DNA from 2 places in the Caldibacillus debilis DSM 16016 genome. Region 1 is predicted to be linked to the other one. Evidence: riboswitches for the same ligand, from Rfam matches in the RefSeq annotation. Region 1 holds a riboswitch; the other holds the start of a gene.

Region 1 (4,214 bases):
CCGGCGTGATCACGTAACTGATATTTTCCACCCCGATCTTTTCCGCCGACTCTCTGGCCACGTCGATCTCGCTGTAGCCCTCCCGTTCAAAACCGACGGAGAAGGTTTGGATCCTCGGATGGAATTCCTTCGCGATCGCCGCGATCATCGTCGAATCGATTCCGCCGGACAGGAAAGAGCCGACCGGCACGTCGCTCCGCATATGGACCTTCACCGAATCGAACATCGCTTCCCGGATTTCTTCGACCCATTTTTCCTCCGGCTGTAAGGCGGGGCGGAATTCCGCTTTCCAATATGTAAAAATTTCCAAAGGTTTTCCGGGCCGTTTCTTGAAATAAGTCCCCGGCAGCAATTTTTCGATCTTTTCATGCATGGTATACGGTTCGGGAACATATTGGAACGTCAAATATTGCTGGAGGGATCTTCCGTTGAGCGCCGGATTTTCCAAGGCATGGAGGATCGCCTTCTTTTCCGAGGCAAAAAAGGTGCACCCTTTGTCCGGATCCGCATAATAGTACAACGGCTTGATGCCGAAAGGATCCCGGGCGCCGAAAAGGAGCTTTTCTTCCCTGTCCCAGATGAGGAAGGCAAACATCCCCCGCAATTTATCCACCGATTTTTCTTTATAATGGTCGTACAATGCCAAAATCACTTCGGTATCGGATTCGGTGGCAAATTCCATTCCCTTTTCCTGCAATTCTTCCCGCAGTTCGATATAGTTATAAATTTCCCCGTTAAAGATGATCCAATACCGTTCATTGGCATAGGACAGGGGCTGCCTGCCCGATTCAAGATCGATGATGCTCAGCCGGCGAAAACCGAACTGGACATGTTCGTCGAAATAATACCCTTCGTCATCGGGACCGCGGTGGGTCAAAAGATGGTTCCGCTCTTTGAAGGCATCCCGATCTTCGTTGGAAAACTCCTTCGGTTGGTCATGAACACAGCCGATAAATCCGCACATTCCATTCACCTTCTTTTCCTTTCCTGATGCCGAAAATCCTATTTACTTCCATGAGACGTGGAAAAGGAGCAATCCGTAACGGGGAAATCCTGAAACGCCGAAAACCAATGATCCGGATGGGAAACGGCGCGAATGATCACCCCATTATTGTATCAAAAAAGGTTGTCGAATAAAATTGCGGGATGACAGGGCGCCTTCTCTTTTTACTTGCCAGTTGAAGGTTCCGATTATTGCCGATTGAAGGATCCGATCCCGAGAAAAATTTTGCACATGCGATCCAAGAAAAAAGGGGGCCATTCATACCCCCGCTTTTCCCCGGCCGCCCATGCCCTTCTTGTGATTCCGCATTTTCCGGCGGAAAAGAAACGCCCCTCTTTCCGCCTGTGCCTGGCCGGATGTCAATCTTTATAGGATTCCTTTTTTCCGAAGACGTCCAAACGCCTTTCTTTTTCCGCTTATGCCCGGCGGAACGCCTGTTCCCTCAACAATTCCGCCTTGTCGACCCTTTCCCAGGGCAGATCCAGATCCGTCCGGCCGAAATGGCCGTAGGCCGCCGTTTGTTTGTAAATCGGCCTTCTTAAATCAAGCATCCGGATAATGCCGGCAGGCCGCAAATCAAAATTCCTTCTCACCAGTTCCTCCAGCACTTCCTCGCTGACTTTCCCCGTGCCGAAGGTATCCACGGAAATGGACACCGGCCGGGCGACGCCGATGGCATAGGCCAACTGGACTTCGCACTTGTCCGCCAATCCGCTGGCGACAATGTTTTTCGCCACGTAACGGGCCGCATAAGCCCCGGAACGGTCCACCTTCGTCGGATCTTTGCCGGAAAAGGCGCCGCCTCCGTGTCTGGCGTAACCGCCGTAAGTGTCGACGATGATCTTCCTTCCCGTCAGCCCCGCATCTCCCTGCGGACCGCCGATGACAAACCTTCCGGTCGGATTGATGAAATATTTCGTTTCCCCGTCAAGCATTTGTTCCGGGACGACGGCACGGACGACGTGTTCCATCAAGTCCCGCTTGATCTGCTCCTGGCTCACTTCCGGATGGTGCTGGGCGGAGATCACGATCGTATCGATCCGCACCGGCTTTCCTTCTCCGTCATATTCCACGGTAACCTGGGTTTTTCCATCGGGACGCAGGTAGGGCAGGATCCCCGTTTTCCGCACCACGCTCAACCTGCGGGACAATCTGTGGGCCAATGAAATGGGAAGGGGCATCAGCTCTTCCGTTTCGTTGCATGCAAATCCGAACATCAATCCCTGATCCCCCGCGCCGATGGCTTCGATTTCCTCGTCGGTCATCTTCCCTTCCCTGGCTTCCAGGGCTCGGTCAACCCCCATCGCAATATCCGGGGATTGCTCGTCAATCGATGTGATGATTCCGCATGTATCGGCATCAAATCCGAACTTGGCCCGGGTATAACCGATTTCGCGGACGGTGTCCCGAACGATTTTCGGAATATCCACATAGGATGACGTGGAAATTTCCCCGGCAACGAAAACAAGCCCGGTCGTAATAGACGTTTCCACCGCCACGCGGGCATCGGGATCTTCGGCGATGATGGCGTCAAGGATCGCGTCGGAGATCTGATCGCAAATTTTGTCCGGATGCCCTTCCGTGACCGACTCTGATGTAAACAATCTTCTTCCCATAAAAATTCCTCCTTCCGGTTCCTTTGCTGACTGTCACGGATACCTTATTTCATATTTTGCACGAAAATATCGATCCTAGTTCCGTAAATTATGCCTGGATCCCATGGAAGGTTATAAAAAAATCCCTTTCCGCTGAGGAAAGGGTGTGATTTTACCTTTCACTCTTATCGTTCAAGGAATTCCCTTGCTCAGTTGAGCACCTTACTTATTTGTCAATAAGCAGGTTGCCGGGCTTCCTCGGGGCAGTCCCTCCGCCTACTCGCAATAAGAGTATCCGTTCAAGTTACAATCATACAACACCGGCTTTAGCCTGTCAACGATTTTCCCATTCCCTGTTAAACGTCTTTGATATTGTCATATTGTAACGCTTCAGTGAAAATGTCACTATGGGACAGGAGAAAATTACGATGACCAGAAAAGAATTGTGGCGTTACAATGTGATGTTGAAACATATTCATGGACTCATGACTGTACGTGAAACTGCGAATGAACTAGGATTAAGCACCCGCCAGGTTTTTCGCCTGAAGAAAAGAATCCTGGAGGAGGGAGAAACCGGAATCATCCATAAAAATCGTGGGCGAAAACCGGCACACGCACTTTCAAATGAAGTACGTGAATATATTCGTAATCTTCTCACAAGCGAGCGTTATCGCAACTGTAATGATCATCATTTGGCTGAATTGTTGGCACAGCATGAGGGTATTCACATAAGCCCTTCTACCGTTCGCCGAATTCGCTGTGAATCCAACCTCCCGCCGAAGCGAAAGCGTCGTCCACCCAAAGCCCATCGTCCAAGGCCTAGAAAACCTCAGGCGGGGATGCTCGTTCAAGTGGATGCCAGCTTTCATCCCTGGTTGGAGGACCGAGCCAAGCCATTTGCTTTACTGGCAGCGATTGACGATGCCACGGGAGAGATCGTGGCTGCCGTGTTTCGTCCTCAGGAGGATACGGAAGGGTATTTGCTTCTCCTCAAACAGATGATCGAACAAAAGGGAATCCCGATGAGTATTTACTCCGACCGGCATACCATCTTCCGTTCGCCAAAAGAAGCAACCCTGTCGATCGAACAAGAGCTGGCCGGTGAAGCCCCTCCGCTCTCCCAGTTCGGCCAAGTCTTACAGGAATTGGGGATTACCCACATCAAGGCCCTTTCGCCACAGGCCAAAGGACGAATCGAACGCCTCTTTGAAACCTTACAGGATCGCTGCGTGGTGGAATTGCGTCTTCGCAATGTCAACACCATCGAAGAAGCAAATCAGGTTCTTCCGGAACTTATCCGTAAACATAATCATCTCTTTGCGGTTCAACCTGCCGATCCGGAAAGCGCGTTTGTTCCCTTGGCTGAGGAACAATCCTTGGATCATATCCTGTGCTATCGGGAGAAACGCACGGTCGGTTCTGGCGAAACCGTATCGTATGGTGGAAAGACGTACAAGATCGTAACGAAGAACTCCAAACAAACCATTCCCGTGAAAACACGGGTTGAAGTCCGTGAAACCCTAAACGGGGATCGATTTATCTGGTACAAAGGGGAAAAATACCTGCTGGAAGAAGTGCAAAAGCCTGATCGCCAAGAATCTTCGCAAAAAGAAAAG
Region 2 (4,214 bases), on a different contig from region 1:
ACTCTTCCAGCGGCAAAATCCGGGTAATTTCCACCGCCCGGTCCGGAAGGAGGAAAAAGGGATGGTCGATCCGTCCGCCGTTTTGCCTGTTCATCAGTTCCCGGAAAGCCTGGGGAAAGCGGAACCCGAGGCGCCGTTCCGCCTTTTTCCATTCGCCGTCCGATGCCCCGGCCGGACCGTCTTCATCCGCCCATCCGGGATGTTCTTCGTTTCGGTAAAAATGGCGGATCCGGAAATCGGTTGCGGTGATTTCCCATTCCGTCATCGGGGAATCGAACAGGACCCCAAGCCGGAACCCGTCCCTTTCCACGTCCGTCTCCTCGTACAGCCAATACATGCCGGGAGCCAATGGGAATTCGGATCTTTCCTCCTTGATCCCCGATATTTCGATCACGGCGGCCTCGCCGTAACTGAAACTGCCGGATCCGTCCAGGGTGAGCCGCAAAACGTCCTCCCCGCGGCGGATGAAACGGATTTGGGCATCATGGAGCCCGGCGTCCGCGATTTCCGCCAAACCTTCCGGCAACTGCCCGCGGATTTTTTCCTTGTATTCCCCGGCCGCGTCGATCATCTTTTCCGCTTCTTCCTGTTTTTCTTTCAGCCAGGCCAAAACCTCGTCCCGGACCCGTTTCGGGAGTTCGGGCTGATTGATCGTCCCGTCCAGCACATAGGGGTGGAAGGTTTCGGGGAGGATCTGCAGCAGCCGGTCTTTAATGGATTCCAGCTCTCCCCGCAAATAGGCGCGGAAATCCTCGCTTTCTTCTTCGAAACCGCGGATGAAATCCGCCCATTCTTCATCGGATTCGGGGAAGGTCAAAAGATGGGGATCCTGCATAGTTTCATACCATTTTTTCGAAAAAAATTTCATCGGACGAGTCTCCTTTTCGTTCGGATTGTTGATTACTTTGATTATGAAAGACGGAGAGGATTTTGGTCAACCCTTTTTCTGCCGGGACGGTTCCGACGGGCTGTCAAAAAAAGTATGCGTAAAATATTTGTGGGCAAAACTTATCCCCTTCAATAGGTGAGTGATCGAAGACGCACGCCTATGAAGGGGGAACCAGGCGTAAGCGCGGCAGGAAAGAAAGCAACAATTAATGAAAAAGAGGGCTGCTCCTTGGCAGACTGATCGTCAGGAAAAACTCGCATATTGACATTTTCAAACATTCATATTACTATACAATCATACATAAAAATTACATATTTTCCTCGTCATTTCTTATCCAGAGAGGTGGAGGGACTGGCCCGATGAAACCTCGGCAGCGGGCTTTCGCATGAAAGCACTGTGCCAATTCCAGCAAGTCGTCTGGACGGCTTGGAAGATAAGAAATGAGACGGAGTTTTGCGAACGCATGACCCCTCTCATCTTATCTTCCTGGAGGTAAGATGAGGGGGGTTTTCATTTATCCGAAAAGGAGGGGATGCGGGGAAATTTCGATTCGTCTCTTAAACCGAGTTTTCATATCCATTTACTCGTATTTATTGGAGGTGCTCGATGATCACTTTTGAAAATGTCACCAAGGTATTTCAGACCAAGGACCGGGAAGTCGCGGCCGTCAAAGATGTAAGCCTGACCGTCAAAGAGGGAGAAATCTTCGGCATCATCGGCTTCAGCGGCGCCGGAAAAAGCACCCTCCTCCGCCTGGTCAATCTGTTGGAAAAACCGACTTCCGGGAAGATCTTCGTGAACCGGCAGGAGATCACCAAACTGTCCACCAAGGAACTGCGTAAATTGCGGCAAAATATCGGAATGATCTTCCAAAATTTTAATTTGTTCAATTCCCGGACAGTTTTTGGAAATGTGGAATATCCCTTAAAAATCGCACAGGTCCCGAAGGAGGAAAGGAAACGGATCGTTTGGGAACTGCTCCGGTTCGTCGGACTCGAGGATAAAGCGGGCGATTATCCCGAGCAGCTGTCGGGAGGCCAGAAGCAAAGGGTGGGCATTGCGAGGGCCCTGGCCACTTCCCCAAAAATTCTGATTTGTGACGAACCGACTTCGGCCCTCGATCCGGAAACCACCAACGACATTCTGAATCTGTTAAAAAAAGTGAACCGGGAGTTGAATGTGACCATCCTATTGATCACCCATGAGATGCATGTCATCCGCAAGATTTGCGATCGGGTCGCCGTGATGGAGGAGGGACGGATCATCGAAGAAGGCTCCGTCCTGGATATTTTCACCAGCCCGAAAACCCGGACGACGAAAAACTTCATCCGTTCGGTGATCCACGATTCCCTTTCCGAATCCTTGCTCGAGGAACTGAAGCGGAACGGAACGAACCATCTGTACCGCCTGACGTTCAAGGGCGATGCGACAAAACAGCCGATCTTATCGAGGATTTCAAAGCGATACAATGTGGATGTCAACATTTTGAACGGAAATATCAGCGAACTGCAGGGGCAATTATTCGGGAATCTGATTGTCGAAATCATAGGCGATGGACAGGAAGTGAAAAGGGTCATCGAAGAACTGAAAAAAGTTGTGCAAGTAAAGGAGGTCCTGTCCGATGCGGGTTGATTGGTCCACGTTTTGGCCGCGGATTGTCGAGGCGACCGGCCAGACGATTACGATGGTCGTTTTTACCTTGCTATTTTCGTCCATTATCGGAATCTTGATGGGGCTGCTTTTATATGTCACCCGAAAAGGGAATGTTTTTGAAAATCGGTTCATCTATTCCTTTTTAAACATTATCATCAACATCGTCCGTCCCATCCCGTTCATCATCTTTTTGGTCGCCATCGCCCCGTTGACCCGGGCGGTGATCGGGACGACCATCGGGACGGCTGCCGCGATTTTCCCCATGACGATCGCCGCCTCCTTTTCGGTGGCCAGGGTGGTGGAAAATAATCTCGTCTCCATCGACCCGGGGATTATCGAAGCGGCCAAGGCGATGGGCGCCGGACCCTTCCGGATCATTTTTGAAATCATCATCCCGGAAGCGATCGGACCGCTGATTTTAGGCTTGACCTTTGTCACCATCGGCTTGATCGATTTCTCGGCGATGGCGGGAACGGTCGGCGGCGGCGGTTTGGGCAACCTGGCGATGACCTACGGGTATCAGCGGTTTGATACCTCCGTCATGATCGTCACCGTCGTTATCCTCATTCTCTTGGTGCAGATCGCACAATTGATCGGGAATTATCTTTCGAGGATTTTTTTGCGTCGATAGAAAAAATTTGGCATTCAAGGAGGAAACAGAATGTACAAAAAAATAGGCTTATCGTTGATTGCGGTACTTCTTTTCGCTTTACTTTCGGCGTGCAAGGGCGAGACGGCTTCCGATGAAAAAAAGGTGGTAAAAATCGGGGTGACGGGGACCGACGGCCAGGTCTGGGACATCATCAAGGAAAAGGCGGCGAAGGAAGGCATCACCATCGAGCTGGTTGAATTTTCCGATTACACGCTGCCGAACCAGGCGCTGGCGGACAAGGAAATCGATTTGAATGCGTTCCAGCACATCGCCTTTTTGAATCAATTCAAGGAAGAACATCATCTGGATATCGTGCCGATCGGGACCACGGTCATCGCGCCGATGGGCATTTATTCCGAGAAATATAAGGACGTCTCCGAAATCCCCGACAAGGCGAAAATCGCCATCCCCGATGATCCCTCGAACCAGGCGAGGGCTTTGAAGCTGCTTCAGTCGGCCGGATTGATCAAGCTGAAGGAGGATTTCGGCTTGTTCGGCGATTTGAGCGGAATCAAGGAAAATCCCAAAAAATTGGAGATCATTCCGATGGTGGCCCAACAAACGCCGAGGGTGCTTCCGGATGTGGCCGCGTCCGTGATCAATAACGGGATTGCCGGGCAGGCCGGATTCGTTCCGAATAAAGACGCCATCTTCCTGGAAGATCCGAATGATCCGGCGGCGCAGCCGTATATCAATGTTTTTGCCGCCCGGGCGGAAGACAAAGACAATCAAACATTCAAAAAGATTGTCGAGATCTACCATGATCCTGAAGTGGTCGAGGCGATCAAAAAGGATACGAACGGCGGTTCCGTCGTGGTCGACATTCCGATTGAAGAACTGGAAGACATCATCAAATAAAAAGCGGGGGGAATTGGCGTGCCGGTTGATTTGCAGCTTCAAAGGAAGCGGATCGAGGAAAGCATCGAAAACGGAAGGGAACTGTATATTCAAACGAGCCATGAGATTCATGATCATCCGGAAATCGGAAATCAGGAATTTTTCGCATCGGAAAGGTTGACC

What was found. Region 1 has a riboswitch for S-adenosylmethionine ahead of metK (methionine adenosyltransferase). Riboswitches for the same ligand answer to the same signal wherever they lie in the genome.
Region 2: linked by a shared signal. The riboswitch ahead of A3EQ_RS0119590 (methionine ABC transporter ATP-binding protein) and the one ahead of metK (methionine adenosyltransferase) in region 1 are both predicted to bind S-adenosylmethionine.

What each region holds. Positions count from the first base shown of each region.
Region 1 covers NZ_KB912918.1:39,021-43,234, reverse strand. Annotated here, with positions in the region: gene asnB (asparagine synthase (glutamine-hydrolyzing)) at 1-964, opposite strand, end outside; gene metK (methionine adenosyltransferase) at 1,420-2,619, opposite strand; SAM riboswitch class I at 2,781-2,890, opposite strand; gene A3EQ_RS0119835 (ISNCY family transposase) at 3,027-4,214, shown strand, end outside.
Region 2 covers NZ_KB912917.1:116,929-121,142, reverse strand. Annotated here, with positions in the region: gene A3EQ_RS0119595 (DUF4085 family protein) at 1-868, opposite strand, end outside; SAM riboswitch class I at 1,217-1,329, shown strand; gene A3EQ_RS0119590 (methionine ABC transporter ATP-binding protein) at 1,496-2,521, shown strand; gene A3EQ_RS0119585 (methionine ABC transporter permease) at 2,511-3,173, shown strand; gene A3EQ_RS0119580 (MetQ/NlpA family ABC transporter substrate-binding protein) at 3,204-4,052, shown strand; gene A3EQ_RS0119575 (M20 family metallopeptidase) at 4,071-4,214, shown strand, end outside.